DNA from 2 places in the Colwellia aquaemaris genome. Region 2 is predicted to be linked to the other one. Evidence: predicted binding sites of a transcription regulator. Region 2 holds the regulator's gene; the other holds the start of a gene.
The links. Region 2 encodes MetJ, which represses methionine synthesis genes. Its sites were predicted from a motif close to TAGACGTCTAGACGTCTA; they were not measured.
Positions count from the first base shown of each region.

Region 1 (10,935 bases), on a different contig from region 2:
TGAACGATAGTTATTGTCGCATCAGTAACAACATTGCCATTTTGTGTTAATACATTGCCTCGAATTGACGACGATGTATCATCTGCCATCGCAGAAGTTGATAGCCCTAAAGCAATAACTACCGCACCAGCGATATTTGAGAGACGATGAGTTTTCATCATATTATTCCTTGGTAGAAGTTTTATATTGTTTGTAAATTGTTAATTTATAGCTTTACTTGATTACTTTTTAATCTATTTATTGTTTTTCAAGTGTATTTCAGCAGAAATTAAATCAGAGTTTTCTTACATTTTCATTACAAAATTTTACAAGCATCATTTTAATAAGTTCTATTTTTTTTAACTTCAAATTAATAAAACAACGTCAAATGTAAATTATCAAATAAAAACAAACATCTATAACAGAAAATAAAACACTGTTAAATTTCACTTATAACATTATTAGTTTGATATTTAATTAATCATAACAAAAAATCATAAAAACAAACCACTTGGTCAAGATAAAACCTAGTATGCTTTTATTGCCAATAATAAAGGTCTCCAATAAAATGCTTTAACTAACCAAAAGAACATATTTGGTAAATATTCAATAATTAAAACTAATAATGCAATTGAAAGGTATTAAAACAGTGTTTCAAAGCATTAATTCACATAAACTAGTTAATAATTAATGAATAAGAACTGATTTTAGAATATAAATGCAGTATTTTATTCATCATATTCTAAGTAAAATGAATTTTATTGTTTTGATCTGTTTTAAGCATAGAACAGTTGAAATAATATGTAACATTAGTGTCATAAGATAACGCTAAAACTATAAAAACTAAATTTGAAAGGTTATTCGTGTGAGCAACAATACATCAAATGATAAGCAAGGAAGCATAAGAGCGAGAAGTGAAGCCGTCATTTTGGCCGCCGCGCAAAAAGAATTTATATTACAAGGCTATAAAGGTGCGACAGTACAGTCAATTGCCGATTCTGCTGGTTTACCAAAAGCCAATGTACTTTATTACTTTAAAAATAAAGAAAATATCTACCACGCAGTATTACAGCTAACACTTGATACATGGGATCAAGGTATAGGCGATATTGACACCAGCGAAGGTCCTGTTGTTGCAATTGAAAAGTTTATCGCTGCAAAAGTTAAAATGTCATTTGAGCACCCGCAAGCGTCAAAAATTTATGCCATGGAAATTATCCAAGGTGCGTTACATTTAAAAGAATTTGCTCGCACCTATTTACGTCAATGGGTTAGAGAAAAAGCAAAAGTATTCCAAGTTTGGATTGATAACGGCGAAATGGCCAATGTTGACCCGGTTAAACTTATCTTTTTAATTTGGTCTTCCACACAGCACTACGCTGATTTTGAACAACAAATTTTGACCATTATGAACCGTGCCGATTACGAAGAAGATGATGTTACACAAGTTACAGAGTTTTTAACTGATTTTATTTTACGTGGCTGTGGCCTCAAATAAGGAATAAAAGTGCGCTTACTAACAACCGCCATTGCAACAACTATTTTACTTACTACTGGGTGCAATATGATTAGTTCAAAACAGTCAGAGCCGACTAAACTACGCATTGCTACTTTTAACGTAAGTATGGAGGCGCTCAACTACTTGTCCGCTGAGCAAACTAATAAGGTAAGTGGCAATGAGTTAGCCTTGGCTTTAAAGGAAGATCGTCAACAAATTAAAAATGTTGCTGAAATTATTCAACGGGTTAACCCTGACATAATTTTACTAAACGAATTTGACCGCAATGATAACTCACATCGCTCGTTGCAAACATTTATAAAAAGCTACCTAAACAAGCCTCAAAATGGCAACAATAGTGTTGACTACCCTTACTTTTATCAAGGGCCTGTAAATACTGGTGTGGCGACAAAATATGATTTAAATAACGACAGTAAATTAGGTCAGCTTCCTAACGATGCTTATGGTTATGGCCACTTTCCCGGTCACTTTGCTATGGCGTTATTGTCAAAGTACCCGATTGATGAAGAGAAAATTAGAACGTTTCAAAAGTTTAAATGGCAAGATATGCCAAATGCACTAATACCGATTGACCCTGAAACCAATCGTCCATGGTATAGCGAGCAAGCTTGGAACGACTTTCGTTTATCTTCAAAATCACACTGGGACATTCCGGTAACGATTAACAATAAAACATTACATGTATTGGCCAGTCACCCTACTCCACCAGTTTTCGATGGCCCAGAAGACAGAAACGGCAAGCGAAACTTTGATGAATTAAGATTCTGGATTGATTATTTAACGCCAAGTGCTAGCAGTTATATTTATGATGACAAAAAGCAGTATGGCGGCTTAGCACAAGATCAAGCCTTTGTTATTCTTGGCGACCTAAATGCTGATGCCATTGACGGTAATGCTATTAAGTCCGGAATACACCGCTTAACCCATCACCCTAGGGTTAATGATCCTAAACCAGAAAGCGAAGGTGGAAAGTATCACAAAATTGACAACCCTAATGCAAAAAATCACACCGCATTTTGGGGAATGCGTGCCGATTATGTACTGCCAGCGAAAGCTCAAATGACTGTACTTGATTCCGGCATATTTTGGCCAAAAGCTGATTCAGCAGAATTTAGATTAATTAAAGACCGAGCCGCATCGTCTGATCATCGCCTAGTTTGGGTTGATGTTGAATTAAAGACACAATAAACATGATTGAATAATTGCCATTAACCGCAATTATTCAGCACATAACAAACCGGAAAAACACATGAGAAAATTCGTTCCTAGTATTTTAGCCAGCGTAATGTTGATGTCTTGTAGCCAAATACAAGCCAATAATGTTAGTAATGCTTCAACAGATAGCGATAGTCCGAAAAACATTATTATGATCGTTGGTGATGGTATGGGGCCAGCCTATACCACAGCATATCGCTATTTTAACGACAACCCAGATACCGCTGTAATTGAACAGACTGTTTTTGATCGCCATTTAGTTGGCAGCAGCAGTACCTATCCGGCGAGAGTTTCAGGTTATGTTACTGATTCAGCTGCTGGCGCAACAGCACTTGCCACAGGCACTAAATCATACAACGGTGCTATCGGTGTTGATGTTAATAAAAAACCGGTTGAATCTGTTTTAGTTTGGGCAAAAAAACAAGGTAAGAAAACCGGCATGGTAGTTACCTCACAAATTAACCACGCAACTCCTGCTTCTTATTTAGCGCATAACGAAAGTCGTCATAACTATGACGAAATAGCAGATAGCTATTTAGCTGCACATGAAAATATCGATGTATTACTTGGCGGTGGTTGGCAATACTTTATCCGCGAAGATAAAAATTTAGTTGAAGCATTCAAAGCTGAAGGTTTCAGTTACATCGATAATTACCAGCAGCTTGCAACACTACCAAACAATAAAAAAGTATTAGGGTTATTTGCAGATAAAGGCCTTCCTTGGGCATTAGATGACAGCAATAAACATCGTCTATCTGCTATGGTAAAACCTGCTATTTCTCAATTAGAAAATAAAAATGGCTTTTTTATGCTAATTGAAGCCAGCCAAGTTGATTGGGGCGGACATAGCAATGATATTGCCGTAGCTATGGCGGAAATGGATGACTTAGCAAAAACACTTGAATATTTAGAAGGCTATGTTGAGAAAAACCCAGATACTCTGGTGATACTTACTGCAGACCATAGTACAGGTGGCTTTACTATAGGACAAGGTGGCAAATACTTATGGCAACCTGAAGTGCTGCGCAGCATGACCATGTCACCTGATACAATTGCTAAGAAGTTAGCAATACAAGAAATAACAGCAAAAAAAGCGAGTGAATTGCTTAATTTTGAAATAACTGAAGCAGAAGCCGGACAATTAATAGCAACCAAAAAATCTTTAGCAGATGCTTTAATCTCTTATAACAAGCTGTCAAAAGCAGAAAAAGTCAAAATGAAAAAACCTACAGCACAACGTTTATTACGTCAACATATCAACCGCATTATCGACCAACGTAGCATTACGGGTTGGACAACCTTTGGTCATACTGGTGTTGACGTTCCGGTATTTGCTATGGGTAAACAAAAAGAACTTTTTCAAGGCTTAAGTGACAATACAGAAATCGCCAAAAACATATTTCAATTACTCGGTAAAAAATAGTTTTTCCCTAAAGTTACTTTCTAAATTAAAAACGCCGAATATATTTTATTCGGCGTTTTTAATTATTGCGCTATATGTGCCTGATTTTAATAATGCAGCTGAATTGTGTTGCCGTGCTGAACTGCTCCTCACCGCTCCTAAACGTTTTGCTGAGCACGCAGCGAAGAAAATGGTGCTGACAGTTTTACCATTGCCAATTCATGATCCTCCTTTTACATACCCATTGTTTTGACATGAAAGCATAAGTATAAATGACATGTGCAGGTGCCAATAACCAGTGTTTATCGATTAATACTGCGCCCCCTTGAAATGGCATATCAACAAAAAACTGAGGTACGTTATCAACCTTATACAAGTTGGGATCTACGTCATGTCTTATAACTACCGCATGCAAATGAAAGGTGACGAATAATAGCAGTAAAGCCGAGAGGTATATCACAATCAAATCCTTATTAAGGTTTGTTTTTATTAGTTTTAATCAACTTTAATAGATTCATTTTGCGAGTTTTATAGGCATTATTTTCAACGTTTTCTACAATGCTTTTCTTAATGACTAAATTTCTCATTTCCAACGCTTTATCTAGCTCTCCATTAGCTTCATAGCCATCAGCCAAGCTATCATAGGCGTCAGCTTTATAAGGATAACTCTTTACATTTTCCTTAAAAATAGCGATTGCTGTAGCAAAGTCTTTTTTATTCAACACGCTATAAGCTACTCCATTAATGGCTCCGTAGCTTGGCTTTATTTCATAGCCGTAGATTTTGGATTGTTTCTTGTAGAACTCTTTGACTGCTGGCATTCCTTTAGCAATAGTCTCTTGACTCGGGCGTAATGTCGAATATAGCTTTTGAAAAGCTAATGAGTGTCCTGCAAGAGCAGTAGTATTGTGGGTTTCGGATATATCTAAATCTGAATTAAATTTAAATTCTTTTCGGCTCTGTGAATTAAGTAATTTTGTATATCGCTCATATGAACTCAACATATGAACGCCCTCATTCCCCATATTCACATAAAGATATGTGTATAATTCGTCTGAATTTTTCAAAAAGCTTTCTGCTTTCTTGAATATGACCTGCGTATGCCACCATAAGCTCGGGCTGAATGCGAAGTGCGCTTGAAATAGCTCGGGTCTTGATTGTAAAGCATAGATAGCAAGCAATCCTCCTAAGGAGTGGCCTGAGATTATTTTAAAATTGTTAGCACGGTATTTTTTATTAATATATGGACTAAGTTCTTTTTCAATGAAATCAAGAAAGTCATCTGCACCACCTGAAATACCCCATTCGTTGTAGCTTTCATCATAGGTAGGAGTGAAATCTCTTGTTCGATGTGTGTTTTTTATCGCGATTACAATCATCTCTTGCGCCATATTAGATTGATTCAGTAAATCTAAAGTGCCAACGGTATGAGCAAAGTTTCTTTGCCCGTCCAATAAATAGAGCACAGGATAATCAAGCATTTTATTTTGATTATAGTTGTTGGGTAAATGTATTAATAAATCTCGTTGTTCTGACAAAATGGTTGAATACAAGCTGTCAGTGTTTGAAGTGCCGCGTACATTGGCTTTTGTTTCCTCGACACAAATTAAAAACACAAAGAGTAGAGTTGCTATCTGTTTAAACATAAATTTTCCATTATCTTATTAATATTAGAGGGATAATGTGACAAGTAACCTTTGAAAAGTAATGAAGTTGTAGGGAAAAAAGGTGATGAAAAGGTGATTTTTACGAATCAGTCGGCAAATTAGAGAACTGAAGCTAATTCTTTTTTCAATATAGCTATCGGTATGATATCGTTTGAATGAGAGTGATGATTTTGGGTTTTATTATAGTAGGTTATGATCAAATTTGGCGAGTATATACTCGATGTAGAACATTCACGTTTACTAAATGCTAGTGATAATTCCGAAATACTTATAGAGCCTAAAATATTTGAATTACTGCGGCTATTTGTTGAACGTCCAAATGCGGTTATCTCAAGACAAAATATACTTGACCAATTATGGGCGGGCTCTGTCGTTACAGACAATGCCATCAATAAGTTAATAGGTAACCTTCGCAAGCTACTGGGTGATGATGCTAAAAAGCCGCATTACATTCAAACTGTACCTAAACGGGGATACCGTCTCGTTTGTGATATTGAAACACTAGAATGCATCGCTTCACGTCAAAATGATTTAACCCAAAATAGTTCAAATTTAATTAATGAAAACACAGCCCAAATGGCCTCATTTGGTTTTTTGGAAAAAAAGTGGAAAACTCATATAGGGATTTCTTTTACTGTTATTTTGGTCATTGCTTTAAGCTATTTCATGATATTTAAAGCTAGTACCAAAAGTTCCTCAAATATTAGTTACTCGGTAGCATTAACGCGAGATCAAGGTGCAGAGCTGTCTCCTATAATGCATCCAAACAATACGCACTTATATTATTTGAAAGCAAATGATGACCATAAAAGTCTTGAGCTATGGCTAAAAAATATTGACACCTCAGTCACTAACCAAGCAAAAATAGCAGGCAATATTAGTCAAATCATTTCTATCATTAATGACAGTAATGCAAATCAAACTACCATTTTTTACCTTGATATTTTGGAGAATAAATGCGGAGTTTATCAAGAGTTTTTACCAGCGCCAGAAGAGCTAAATCAAATAAGTAAAGCATCCAAAAAGCTATTTGATTGCAGTAATAAGAGAGTCAAAGATATAGATTATCATGTTGGTCAAAATACCTTTTATTATGCTGCTCAACCTAAGAATTATTGGCCGAATCAAATTTATGCTTTTGATGTTGATACTGGCGAGCACAGGATTGTTACTCAACCACACCCCAAGGGCTGGGGACACCATAGTCTTGATATATCCCCTAATGGCAAGAAACTTTTAGTAATGAGCACTGATAGTGACTACAAAACGCAGTTACTGTCGCTAAATTTATCGGATAACAAAATAACAAAAGGTATTAAGTTTGAAAAGCCAGTGTATGAGGCTATATGGCATCATAACTCAGAGCAAGTGTATTACTTTGCATCTCCACCTGCCCAGCGAATCATCAAAAGTGACATAAATGGCGAAAATGCTACTGAAGTTATCAATATATCAGAAGAAATATTACCAAAGCTTGCAAGGTTGCCTGACGGGAAAAATATACTCTTTAGTACAGAGAACAAAAACTATAACAATCGCTGGTTAATTTCGTCCAACAACATCAACTCTATTGATAATTCATCAGTGCTTGATGTTTATCCCGCACTATTTCACAAAAGCGATAAGTATTTATTCGTTTCAAAACGAAGTGGCCGTATGCAATTATATTTAGCAAACAATCAATATAAGCAGGCTAAAGTAGTCACTAATTTACCTAATTCTCATTGGCTCAAATATGTTGCAATTTCTGAAAACGATAAACATGCTTTATTAAATGTTGATAACAAGGTTTATCAAGTTCCCATAAGTGAACTAAGCCCAAATAAACCATTGACTGCGTTTAAGTCAAAACATTTAATTTATCAAAGTAAAAACCCAATCATTGCTTTGGATTGGCTTGCAAGCCAGAGTGTGGCTATTACTCAGGTTGTTAATGGAAACCCTGAATTGGTAGTAGTCCAGCTCTCTAACAATGAAAAGCTAAAACTTGATGGAAGATGGGCGTATGGTTTGAAAGACAATGAACAACCTGAACTTGTCTATTTTATTGAACAACAAAGTAACGCCTTATACCAAGCAAGCTATTCATCCCGTGATGACAACACTCCTTCTAAACAAATAAGTTTTATTAATACGCAAATATCCTTACCAATTGATTTTTATCATGTAAAGGTCGATTCAAATAACCTTTATTACGTTAATGCAGAAAACGGTAATGAATATCTTTATGTCGTTCCAATTAATAGAAAATCTGAGCGCCGGAAACTACCATTGAATGACTTTTTTAGTTATGACATAAGTAAAGGCAACATAATAGTGAGCGACGCTAATAGCCTCGAAGGCGATGTCCATCGCACTATGTATTGAATGTCTCTTTTTAGCTCTTGGCTACCTGTCAGGTTATGCAAAAATTATCAAGCATAACTATCAGAATAGCTATGAGCTACTACAATTAAGTCTTGCGTTTAAACGCTCAAACCCTTGCTCTAAATCCGCAATTAAGTCATCAACATTTTCTAAACCAACATGTAAACGAATAAGTGGATATTCATAAGGCCACTGTGTTGCTGAGCGTAAATTTCCAACCTTAGCAATGCCAAGAATCAAACTTTCAAACCCGCCCCACGAATAGCCCATTTTAAAATGTTTCATACCATCTAAAAGCGCGGTTAGTGCTGCTTGATTACCTCTATTTAATACAAATGAAAATAAACCATTAGAGCCAGTAAAATCACGTTCAAATACTTCATGCCCAGGGCAAGACTCAAAAGCAGGATGAAGCACTGTTTCCACTTCTTCACGATTAGACAGCCATTGCGCAATTTTTAACGCACTTGCTTGATGTTGTTGTAACCTTACCGGCAAGGTTCTAATACCGCGCATAGCCAAGTATAAATCATCTGGCGAAGTGCATTGCCCCATGGTGTAGCTGCTTTCTCTAAGTTGTGGCCAATGGACTTCATTTGCGGTTGCTGTGCCTAACATTACATCCGAATGACCAACAATATATTTTGTTGCAGCTTGAATAGAAACATCAACACCATAGTCAAATGGTTGAAAATTCACCCCAGCTGACCAAGTGTTATCTAGCATTACAACACAATTATGTCGGTGCGCAACTTCTGCAATCGCTGGCACATCTTGCACTTCCATAGTGATTGAACCAGGCGATTCAAGAAAAACAACTCGGGTATTAGGCTTAATGAGTGATTCAATATCACGACCCACTAATGGATCATAATAACTGGTTTCTATACCTAACTTAGCTAAAATTTTATCGCAATAATCTCTTGTTGGTTCATAAGCGGTATCAACCATTAAAATATGATCACCAGTTTTCACAAAAGCTAAAATCGCATTGGTAATAGCGGCAGTACCTGACGGGTAAACAGCACAACCTGCACCGCCTTCTAACTCTGTCATCGCATCACTAAAGGCAAATGACGTTGACGTACCGCGACGACCATAAAACAATACCTGATTAGTTTTATTCGCCGTTGCATGTTTCATTTCTTTAACAGAATCAAATACCACGGTTGACGCGCGTTCTACAGGCGGATTTACAACACCACGCGTCCATTTGCTTTTACGACCTGCATTAATAATTTTTGTTTCTTTTTTCATCAGCCCAAGAATTCCCAACGTTAATACTGCACAAATTTAGCTATCTAGCCATCTATAGCTCTTTTATATATCGGATGGCGTAAAGAAGCACGAATTATTTTGTCATGACATAGTTTTAATTGATCTTATACCACTAACAATCAAACAAGTTCATTTGCGCGTTGGTAATTTCATCAAAATTGGTATTAATAAACGGTAATATGGCATCGGCAACCGCTTGTAATTGTCGATCAATATAAAACTGATAATCTAACGGTGCGGTCTGACACCCTTTCGCTTGTGGCCCACTGGTAGTTATTACGTACTCTATCCAGCCTTTATTTTGATACTTCAGTGGTTTGCCCTGCGTTTTGTTAATTTCGTCAGCGAGTCTTGCTGCACGAACATGAGGCGGAACATTTTTTACGTACAGCTCAAGTTTACGGCGTAATCGTTTACGATAAACTAAGTTTTCATCATGTAATCCAGACAAAGTTTCTGCAACAACTTGTTTAATATACTCCGCCACAGGTTGATCATTAAATACCATTTGGTATAGCTTTCGTTGAAACTGCTTTGCCAATTCAGTCCAATCAGTACGAACACTCTCTAATCCTTTAAATATCAGTTGTTGCTCGTTATTTTTCAAAACTAAGCCGGCATAGCGCTTTTTTGTACCAACTTCTTGTCCACGTACTGTTGGCATTAAAAATTTACTAAAATGGGTTTCAAACTCTATTTCAAGCTCGCTCACTATATTAAATTGTTCCAGTAACACCGCTTGCCACTTCTGGTTTATATAGTCCTGTAGTGTTTTGCCTAAAATTTTACTCGACTCCGGTGTTTGCTCGTCACCAATATGAACAAATATCGAGTCGGTATCGCCGTAAATCACTTGATAACCTTTTGCTTCTATCCAAGTTTTCGTGGTTTTTAACAGGCTGTGACTGCGCTTGGTAATTGAACCCGATAAACGAGGATCAAAGAAACGACACCCTGTTGAGCCCAAAATACCGTAGAAAGAATTCATAATAATTTTTATCGCTTGCGACAAAGCAGCGTTTTTTTCTATTTTTGCTTTATCACGTTCTTTCCATAGTTCGGTAATAATATTCGGTAAAAAATGTTGCTCTCGTGAAAAATACGCGCCGTCAAAGCCTTCTATAGCTGTTTCGGGCGATTTCAGACCTTCTATTAAACCCATAGGGTCGATATTAAAACTTCTGATAATGCTGGGGTACAGGCTTTTAAAATCTAGTACCAAAACATTGTTGTAAAGACCCGGAATAGAGTCCATAACAAAGCCGCCAGGTGATTCAAAGCCTTGGTCGCCATCGCCCATATTTGGCGCCACATAACCACTACGATGTAATTTCGGTAAATACAAGTTGGTAAAGGCCGCAACTGAGCCGCCAACTCTATCAATGGCTAAGCCCGTTAGCTGTGCTCGTAACATAGCAAATTCTAATAATTGGGTATGGCGAAATATCAATGATACTAAACGGCAATCTTCCAAATTATATAGTGCTAGTGCAGTTTTATTGTGGTTA
Region 1 covers NZ_BAAJLV010000005.1:126,028-136,962, reverse strand. Annotated here, with positions in the region: gene AC27HL_RS14850 (TonB-dependent receptor) at 1-161, opposite strand, end outside; gene AC27HL_RS14845 (TetR family transcriptional regulator C-terminal domain-containing protein) at 845-1,477, shown strand; gene AC27HL_RS14840 (endonuclease/exonuclease/phosphatase family protein) at 1,481-2,686, shown strand; gene AC27HL_RS14835 (alkaline phosphatase) at 2,748-4,136, shown strand; gene AC27HL_RS14830 (hypothetical protein) at 4,321-4,575, opposite strand; gene AC27HL_RS14825 (alpha/beta hydrolase-fold protein) at 4,589-5,761, opposite strand; gene AC27HL_RS14820 (winged helix-turn-helix domain-containing protein) at 5,975-8,149, shown strand; gene AC27HL_RS14815 (cystathionine beta-lyase) at 8,219-9,406, opposite strand; gene AC27HL_RS14810 (DNA polymerase II) at 9,540-10,935, opposite strand, start outside.
Region 1: AC27HL_RS14815 (cystathionine beta-lyase) is a predicted target of MetJ. The motif match lies at 9,444-9,461, and genes of this name have one in related genera.

Region 2 (10,935 bases):
CCAACACCAGGGAAGATTAGCGTTGAATTAACAACAGCCGCTGAAACGAGCCAAGATCTCTCTCTCGCCTATAGTCCAGGTGTTGCTGAGCCTGTTCGTGCCATTGCTGAAAATCCTGATGACGTTTATAAATATACAGGTAAAGGCAATACGGTTGCTGTTATTACGAATGGTACCGCTATTTTAGGGTTAGGTAATTTAGGGCCAATGGCTTCTAAGCCCGTTATGGAAGGTAAAGCATTATTGTTTAAACGTTTTGCCGGTATTAATTCGTTTGATATTGAAGTAAAGCATAAAACAGTTGAAGACTTTGTTAATACCGTGGCGAATATTGCTGATAGTTTTGGTGGTATTAATCTTGAAGATATTAAAGCACCTGAATGTTTTGCTATCGAAAAAGCTTTAATAGAGCGTTGTAAAGTGCCGGTATTTCACGATGATCAACACGGTACAGCTATTGTTACTGCCGCTGGTATGATTAATGCGTTAGAAATTCAAGGTAAAGCATTACGCCATGCAAATATTGTTTGTATGGGCGCAGGTGCGGCAGCAATTGCTTGTATGGAGCTATTAATTAAATGTGGCGCTCAGCGTGAAAAGATCTATATGCTAGATACCAAAGGCATTATTCATACTCGTCGTGATGACTTGAACGAATACAAAAAACTTTTCGCTAACAACACGGATAAGCGCACTTTAGAAGAAGCCATAGACGGTGCTGATGTTTTTGTTGGGGTCTCAGGGCCAAATGTATTATCTCCAGAGCATGTAAAACTTATGGCAAATAAGCCAGTAATTTTTGCTTGTTCTAACCCTGATCCAGAAATAAAGCCAGAGCTTGCGTTAGCAACACGTGATGATTTAATTATTGCAACAGGGCGTTCAGACTACCCTAACCAAGTTAATAACGTGTTGTGTTTCCCGTTTATTTTCCGTGGTGCGTTAGATGTGCGCGCACGTACTATTAATGATGAAATGAAAATTGCTGCAGTACATGCCATTCGTGCTTTGGCCAAAGAGGAAGTGCCAGCTGAAGTACTTGCCGCAAGTGGCGATAGTCAACTAGAGTTCGGTAAAGACTATATTATTCCAAAACCAATGGACTCACGTTTACGTTCTGCCGTAGCTAAAGCGGTAGCTCAAGCAGCTGTTGATTCAGGGGTTGCGGGCATAGAATTACCAGAAAACTACAACGGTTAGTATTTTGTTTTAAGTGACTTCTATGTTGCTTAATTATTGGAAAGGGAAGCATAATGCTTCCCTTTTTTATGCCTTGTATTTAGTGCTAGTTAACATAACAACAATCCTAAGCTAAACAGAGTGCGATAGCTAAAGTACTCGGAGTAACAACAGCATTGATAACCGACATACGCATCGCACTAATGATATTTGTTATAACTGTGCCTTTTTTGTTGAGTAGAGATATTAAGCAAAATGCAATTAATGTTGGTGCAATAGCTAAATAGGCAAATGCTGGTAAATTACAGACAAATATCACGAAAACAATATTTACCAAAGCCAAAAGTAAAAAAATTACATAGACGTATATGCTTTTTTGCATACCATACTTAATGGAAAAATGGTTTCTCCCTACTTGTTTATCTGCATTAATATCAGGAAACTGATTTATTAGTAATAGGTTATTGGTTAAAAAAAATGGCACAAGAGAAATTAGTACAACATTCCAACTTATATTCCCCATTAAAACAATTGATGTCCCTAGAACCATTAAAGGGCCAAAGGCTAGGCCGCTGCAAATCAAGCAGATAATCGGCAATTTGTTTATCCATTTAGTGTAGAAAACAATTATGGCTATGCCGAAAAGGCCAATTGCAATGATTTTTAAGCTTGTCGTCAACGCAAAGTAGACACCAATGACGCTAGTAATGAATAAAAATAAAATGCTCATTTTGGCGACAAAACTCGCTGCTGAAGGTGTTGTTATTAATGCACCACTACCACCACTAAACGGTGTTTTGACTGTTAAAAAATCAAGGCCACTATGAAAGTCTTGATATTCGTTTAATAAATTAACACTAATATGCGCCGATAAAGCGCCAATAAATACTAATGTGCTGTCAATAACTGATATTTCGGCACCACTATGTATGGTTATAGACAGTGCCAAGAAAATAACCGAAAAGGTGAGTAATAAAAATGGTAAACGCATGGCGCTAAATAGTGCGTTAAAGTTTTCTTTCATGGTTTCCATTCCACTATATGTTGATAATCAAAACTAGCTTAGTGCCAAATGTAAAGAATAGGAATATCGAAAGTAAGGTAATAGTCGAACAAATCAAAAAAGCTGATAATTATTTAATTTATCTGCTAAAAGTAACCTTTCCTATTCAGTTAGTCTCATTCATAATGTCCTCGATATATCGTGGTTTATGCTGGTTTGCCTATTACGTAAGTTTTCTATAGCCATTTACGCATGATTTTGGAGATAAAATGAATAAAGAAATTAAAGCCTATCTTGCAGATTCAGAATTATTGCTTAACGCTGTCGGTGAAGGTATTTACGGTGTAGATGCGCAAGGACGAGCTATTTTTATTAACCCAGCGGCGGAAGCAATGACAGGTTGGTCATCCGCTGAATTACTCGGTCAAAACATTCATCAGTTTCATCATCACAGTTATAGCAATGGCGAACCTTACCCGGCCTGTGATTGCAAAATATTCAATACCGCACTTGACGGCATTTCTCGACAAGTTAGCGGTGAGGTTTTTTGGCGCAAGGACGGCAGTAGTTTCCCTGTAGAATACACTACACAGGCGGTTTTTAAGAATAAAGAAATCATTGGCGCGGTTGCGGTATTTCGTGATGTTAGTCAGCAGCGACAAATTGAACTGGCATTGCGTAGTGCCTTAGAAAATGTGCAATCACTCACCGAGCAATTGAAAGCTGAAAATACCTATTTGCAAAATGAACTCGCACAAGAGTGGTCCTCAGCAGGTTTGGTAGGCAAGAGCCCGGTTGTTACGAAAATGCTCTCGCAAGTTGAACTGGTGGCACAAACTGATAGTACGGTATTAATTCTTGGTGAGAATGGTACAGGTAAAGAGCTGGTGGCACGTAATATTCATGCCTTAAGTCAACGGAAAAACTCCACATTGGTGAAAGTGAATTGTGCTGCCTTTACGCCAAGCTTATTAGAGTCAGAATTATTTGGCCATGAAAAAGGCGCTTTTACCGGCGCAACAGAGCGTCGTAAAGGCCGCTTTGAACTAGCAAACGGCGGCACGCTTTTTCTCGATGAAATCGGCGAGTTATCTATGGAAGCACAGGGGAAATTATTACGGGTACTGCAAGAACAAGAATTTGAGCGTGTAGGTGGCAGTGAAACACTGGCCATTGATATTCGTGTTATTGCGGCAACCAATCGAGATTTGTCTGCTATGGTGGCTAATGGAGATTTTAGAATTGATTTATTCTATCGGCTGAATGTTTTCCCCGTTACTGTGCCGCCGTTAAGAGATCGACAAGAAGATATTCCATTGCTGTCACAAGCCATAATAAGCTCGTTGAATAAAAAACTAGGAAAGAGTATTACGGCGATAAGTAATCGCAGTTTAGCTAAATTAATGCAGTATCAATGGCCGGGTAATATACGAGAGCTGCAGAATTTATTAGAACGAGAAATGATCTTAGCAAAATCAGACATTCTAAATTTTAATTTTAAAAGCTCAGTAAAAGCACCGGAATTAGTTGAATTTGACACCTTGGCACAAGCAGAGAAAAAGCATATTAGCACTGTACTTAAAGCTTGCAAATGGCGTATCGGTGGAGAAATGGGGGCAGCAAAACTACTCGCTTTACCTGAAAGCACGTTACGGTCTCGGATGAAAAAGTTAAAAATCATTAGACCAACTTAAACCCGGTAATATACAGTTAATTATTATTGATTGCACGATATATCGTGGATTCGCGTTATATCGCGGCTTTTGAGGCTTGAGATTATAAGTGACTTATGCTTTTAATTAATTAAAACAATACGTTAAGTTTTATTTTGTAGTTGGCTTTTATTTTGCTAATAGCGAGTATCCTGTTGTTCGTATTATTAGTAAACCATGAAGTTTGATTATAAAGCCGAAGATTTGATCATTAAGCCGTACAAGTCTGAATCCCCCGTTTATGTTCGTAAGCAAAAAGGGCGCTATCAAAAAATTAGAAAACTTACCGGCATTATATTTGTCATGATATTTATTTTGTTGCCTTGGATTAATTATCAAGGTAATCAAGCTGTGCTGCTCGATATTGGTAAACAGCAATTTCATATTTTTTCACAAACCTTTTTTCCACAAGACTTCACCTTGTTAGCGGGTCTGTTGATAGTGAGTTGTTACTTACTATTTTTTGTTACCACTTGGCTAGGAAGAATCTGGTGTGGCTACGTTTGTCCACAAACTGTTTGGACCTTCAGTTTTATTTGGGTTGAAGAGTTACTTGAAGGGAGTCGTAATCAACGAATTAAGCGCGATAAGCAACCTAAAACGCTAGACACAGTCGCGAGAAAATCAGCTAAGCATTTGCTTTGGGGCTTAATGGCTTTTTTAACCGCCACCACCTTTATGAGCTACTTCTTGCCGACACGCGAACTGTATCTCGATTTAATACAATTTAATTGGGATAGTTTAACAACGTTTTGGGTACTGTTTTTTGCTGTCTGTACTTACGGAAACGCCGGTTGGCTCCGTGAAAAAATGTGCATATATATGTGTCCATACTCACGCTTTCAATCTGCTATGTTCGATAAAAATACCTTATTGGTTGCCTATGACAAACTACGTGGAGAAAATCGTGGTCGCCGTAAGCGCAAGCAAGATCCTAAAGAGCTAGGGCTAGGAGACTGTGTTGACTGTAATCTTTGTGTGGAAGTTTGCCCAGTTGGTATTGATATTCGTAATGGCCTGCAATATGAGTGCATAAATTGTGGTGCTTGTGCCGATGCCTGTGATCAAGCCATGAGCCAGTTTAACTATGCTAAAGGGTTAATTAGTTACACCAGTGAAAATGCATTACTTGGCAAAAAAGCTAAATTGTTGCGATCGAAAATTATCGGTTACGGGGTTTTATCAATACTAGCTATGGCTTTTATGGTGTATACCATTCAGGTGCGGGTGCCAATTGAATTTTCAGTGCTTAGAGACAGAGCGGCACTTTATCAGCTAGATTTTGAAGATAATGTTACGAATAGCTATTTATTGAAAATTACTAATAAGTCACAAATAGATCGCCACTTTAACGTCAATGTATTAGATAACAAAGTGAGCTTAAGTGCAGATAAAGACATATTGATTAAAGCAGGAGAAATTGCCAATGTGCCAGTGCATTTAACTATGGCTGCTGACGATATTAAAGGCCGAGTTAGTGAAGTGTCGCTGGAAGTCAGTGTTAGCGATAAGCCGGAAGTAAAAGCAGTAACGGAGACGAAATTTTTCTCAAACTAATTTGGTGTGTAGATTGGGTTATTTAACCAAGGCGTCGATGGGGCGCCTTTTTTTTTGGAAAAAGCTAAGGCCTGCAAGACAGCTGCAGTAAATCACATTGGCGTGCACAGTATCAATCACCTCGATAATTCAGTTATCCTTACTTATTGTTAGTGTTAAAATACGGTAAAATAACTTTTTACCTAGCGAATAGAGTGATCATGACAAACCCCATTGAGCAAAGAATATCGAATATCGCCTTAGTTGTTGAAAACTATGATGACGCTATTGAATTCTATACCACAAAACTAAACTTTCAGCTTATTGAAGATAGCGATTTAGGTGCTGGCAAGCGCTGGGTACAAATCGCCCCACCAAATTCAAACGGGACAAATTTGTTGCTAGCGCAAGCCAGTGATGATCAGCAAAAAAAATCTGTTGGCAACCAAGCCGGTGGACGAGTCTTTCTCTTTCTACAAACCAATGACTTTTGGCGCGACTACGAGCACATGAAAACTCATGGCGTTGAATTTACCGAGGAGCCACGAATAGAAGAGTACGGTACAGTCGTTGTTTTTAAAGATTTATATGGCACTAAATGGGATTTATTACAGTTGAATCAAGCAGGTTAATAATTGGTAGATAGTCTTAGCTCAAAAATAAAAAGGCGCTTAAAGCGCCTTTATTAATCTCTTGGATACTCGTTTCGCTTTAATCTTCTACTTCTGTTTCGTATTCGCTAAAGTCAGTCACACCTTGTGCTTCTAACGCTTTACGAACACTGGCCGGTAGCTTCTGTGTATTGTCTTTTGCTAAGTCAGCATCGTCTGGCAATGGTTGGCCAGTAAAAGCATGTAAAAATGCTTCACATAATAGTTCGCTGTTGGTTGCATGACGTAAGTTATTTACCTGACGACGTGTTCTTTCATCGGTTAGCACTTTCAACACACGTAAAGGGATAGACACGGTGATCTTTTTTACTTGTTCACTTTTTTTCCCGTGTTCGGCGTAAGGGTTAATATACTCGCCATTCCACTCTGCCATGAATATTCCTCTATGCTTAAATGATTATGAAAAACCTATAATTAGCTTATCTGGTATACCAGTAAGTTATAAGTTTATTCTTGACGGCTAATTTTACTGGTTGTGAGGCGTGAGTCAATAACGAATGTGTAGAAGGTTAGATGTCTAAAGTACTTGACCGCACACTTTAAACCGTTTAGATTTATAGACGTCCAAACATCTATATAGAAGAATGTCTATACTGGAGCACACATGAGCGAGAAAAAAATTGCCACAACTGCGGTTCGTGCAGGTATTAATAGTGACCAACATCATGGTGCGGTTATTCCTGCAATTCACCTTTCTAGCACCTATGCACTGAAAGGTTTTAATGAAAAGCGTCAGTTTGATTATTCACGTACGGGTAATCCAACTCGTGCTACGTTTGCTCAAGCCATTGCTGATTTAGAGCAAGGGGCGCTAGGTATTGTCACTAGCACGGGAATGTCAGCCGTACATCTGGTTTGTCAGTTGCTAAATACCGATGATACTGTGGTTATTCCTCATGATTGTTACGGTGGCAGTTTTCGTCTGTTTACCCATCTTGCCAAGCGTGGGCAGTTTAAGTTAATTGTTGTTGATCAAAATGATCAAGCGGCATTAACACAGGCCTTAGCAACAAAACCTAAACTAGTGCTAATTGAAACGCCAAGTAACCCGTTACTGCGTTTGGTGGATATTGAAGATATTACTCAACAAGCTCATCAAGCTGGCGCTTTGGTTGCTGTTGATAACACCTTTTTATCGCCAGCATTGCAGCAACCTTTGTTATTAGGTGCTGATATTGTTTTTCACTCAACCACTAAATATATCAATGGTCATAGTGATGTTGTTGGTGGAGTATTAGTGACCAAAGAGCAAGCCTTAGGTGAAGAACTTGCTTGGTGGGCTAACTGTATCGGTATTACCGGTTCGGCATTTGACAGCTTTTTAGCGCTACGGGGCTTGAAAACTTTACCGATACGCATGAAGCAGCACCAATTTAATGCCAATGCGGTTGCCGAATTTTTACAGCAACATCCGGCGGTGGAAAAAGTGTATTTCCCAGGGCTAGTTAACCATCCGCAGCATGAGTTAGCGAAAAAGCAGCAGCATGACTTTGGCGCCATGATGAGCTTTGAACTTAAAGGCGGTGTTGAAGCAGTAAAGGTGCTGTTTGATAAACTTGAATTTTTTACTTTAGCGCAATCATTAGGTGGGGTAGAAAGTTTGATCAGTCATCCATCAACCATGACTCATGCGGGCATGGAAATTGAAGCGCAACTTGCCGCAGGTATTACTCAGTCTTTAGTGCGCCTTTCAGTTGGGATTGAAGACATAGACGACATTTTAGCAGATTTAGCGCAGGCACTTACCGCTAGTCAAATATAACCGAAATAGTCTCAAGATAATTTTTAATTAGATAAACATGCGCATGTGCTTGGAAATAAAATGACAGACGTAAATTCAGCTGTGGAGCTTACTTCCACAAAAAACCAGTTGGCTAAAGCTGCTTGTAATGTACATAAATTTGGTGGCAGTAGTTTAGCAACCTCGGCCTGTATTGAGCGTGTCGTTGATATTATTCGCCAGCATTGCCAACTCAATGACGTTATTGTCGTTTCTGCTAACGGCGACACAACAGATGCATTATTTGCTATTTACCAATTGGCACTAGAACATTATGAGCTTAAGCAAGCAGCGCCTGTAGGAAATAAAACCGATTTAGTGGTTGAACTACTACCTGAAACATTAGCTGATGCGATTGTCGCACTACGTGATTCGCAAGTGGCACTGATTGAAGAATTACTCAATGCAAGTAGTGCGGCAAGGCTAAAAGCATTACTGAACGACGATATTGCCAATATCTCAGCGCATTTACTAAGCAATCCTAGCAAGCATCAAAACGATTTGCTGGCATTAGGTGAGGTTTGGTCAGCACGGTTATTATCAGCGGTATTAAACGAAAGCGTTTGTCCTAGCTATATGCTAGATGCTAGAGATTTTTTATTGCTAAGCAATGAAAAAACTTGTGCTATTGATTATCTTGCCAGCGCCGAGAAACTTTCGCCGTTGCAGCAAGCAAATCAGCTGGTGATAGTGACTGGCTATATTGCTCGCAACCAGCAATTACAAGCTTGCACATTAGGTCGTAATGGCAGTGACTATTCTGCAACTATCATGGCAGCTCTGTCTGGTGCTCGTAATGTTACTTTATGGACAGATGTTGATGGTATTTATAGTGCCGATCCAAGAGTGGTGCCGCTGGCAAGAAAATTACATCGTCTACCCAATGCGGTTGCAAATGAGTTGGGGCGTTTAGGTAATCCGGTATTACACGCAAAAACTTTACAGCCGTTAAAAAATCACAATACCCATTTACATGTTGCCAGTAGTTTTGCGCCAGAGGTTAGCGGCAGCGAAATTGGTAAATTTGGTCAAATTGCCAAACAAGAGCTTTCCGTGACCTATTTAAATGATTTGATCCTTGCTACGTCAGTTAGCTTTTTTGGAGAATCGGGTGCTCGCGCGGTGAAAGAGTTTACTCCTGTGTGCTATAACCTAGATGAAGGTTACTTGGTGGTGACTCAAGAGCAACAAAAGGCGTTAAGCCAATGGCTGGCAAGTCATGATACTGAGGTCTCATTTAAACCTGTCGCTATTGTTGCCACTGTAGGTTATCAAGTGGCACAGCAAGGTGGTATGCGAGCAAGATTTAAAAGAGCGCTAAGGCATCAGCGAACATTGCATTTTGTCCATGCAGAAAACCAACACAGTTATATAGCGGTTTTGCCGGAGGCTTGCACTGGAGAGCTACTGAATAATATCCACGGCGACATGACTAAAGATGCCAGAAATATCGCCTTGGTTGTAGCTGGCTTAGGTAATATCGGTCAGCGATTTTTAGAAATACTGCCAAAACAGTTAGCAGGTTTACCAGCATTGGAAAATCTTCACTTGGTTGGTTTAGTCGGTTCACAAAAAGCGCTAATTAATACTGATGGTATTGATGTCAGTAACGCGTTGGAGCATTACCAACAACAAGCAAAAGCTTATGAAGGTGAGCAGTTATTAGATTGGTTAACCAATCACCCTTATGATGAATTAGTAGTTGTTGATATCACACCTAGTGAGGCGTTTAGTCAGTTATATCAACAATTTTTCGCGCAAGGTATCCATGTTATTGGCGCTAATAAGTGGGCGGCCTCTTCACCGACTGAAAATTATCAACAATTGCTAAGTACAGCGAAAGAACATAATAGCTATTGGTTGGGTAACACGACAGTAGGGGCAGGCTTACCGATTAATTCAACTATTGAAGAGTTAATCAATAGCGGTGATGTGATCACTGAAATTTCTGGTATTTTCTCGGGGACTTTATCTTGGCTATTTCAATATTATGATGGCGTAACACCATTTTCAGAATTGTTGGCCAATGCTCTAGCGCAAGGTATTACCGAGCCAGATCCGCGAGAAGATTTATCTGGCCGAGATGTACAGCGTAAATTATTAATATTGGCGCGAGCCGCTGGCTTTGAGCTTTCACTTGAAGACATTGATTGCCAAAGTCTAGTGCCAGACTCGTTGCGAGATGTTTCGTTACAGGAGTTTCTTGAACGAACTGAAGAGCTTGATGACTTATTCTTACTACGTTTGAACCAAGCAAAAGAAAAATCATCTGGTATTCGTTATGTTGCTAAATTTGTTAAGGAAGATGGCCGATTACGGGCAAAAGTGAGTTTAGAAGAGTTAAGTTTTCAGCACGCGTTTACTCAATTAACGCCATGCGATAATGTTTTCCAAATTAAAAGTCACTGGTATCAGCAAAACCCCTTGATTATTCGCGGCCCTGGTGCCGGGCGAGATGTTACCGCAGGCGGTATTCATGCTGATTTAGTTAAGGTTTGTCAGCAATTGGCACATCGTCAGCAACAAGTTAAAATTAAAGGCTTAAACTAATGTGCTCGAGAGTAGTTTTTTGAATTGGTGAAATATAGCGCGTGTCCCTTAAATATGGCCAAAGCACACGCGCGGTATAATTGATTTGCTATGTTAAAGGTCTAAATCAACGCTATAACTAACAACAAAATTTACATCACCATCAGCACCATCAATATCGGTATCTGAAATAGCAAAAGTAAAACCGTTTTTGCTTAGGCTAATACCATAGTCAACATAATCGCCGCCAGCGTCAAAGTCATAACTGCCAACATGCAGGCCGAGCTCTAAGCCTTCTGAAATTTCAAAGGCCGCATCGGCTGAAATATAAGTATCGTCACCAAAATCACCATCAGCATCCGAATCAACTAAAGTGTTGTAGGTAATTGAAAACGCGTCGTATGAAAGTGAAAAATTCACTTCACTGAAATCTGAGTCAGCATCGCTATCATAAGCATAATAAATATACCCGACGCTGTAGCCTAAACCATTATCTAATTCATTAGAGTAGGCAGCATAAACGTC
Region 2 covers NZ_BAAJLV010000007.1:101,995-112,929, forward strand. Annotated here, with positions in the region: gene AC27HL_RS16800 (malic enzyme-like NAD(P)-binding protein) at 1-1,200, shown strand, start outside; gene AC27HL_RS16805 (prenyltransferase) at 1,307-2,203, opposite strand; gene AC27HL_RS16810 (sigma-54 interaction domain-containing protein) at 2,452-3,876, shown strand; gene ccoG (cytochrome c oxidase accessory protein CcoG) at 4,072-5,451, shown strand; gene AC27HL_RS16820 (VOC family protein) at 5,652-6,062, shown strand; gene metJ (met regulon transcriptional regulator MetJ) at 6,142-6,474, opposite strand; gene metB (cystathionine gamma-synthase) at 6,706-7,863, shown strand; gene metL (bifunctional aspartate kinase/homoserine dehydrogenase II) at 7,924-10,431, shown strand; gene AC27HL_RS16840 (TorF family putative porin) at 10,525-10,935, opposite strand, start outside.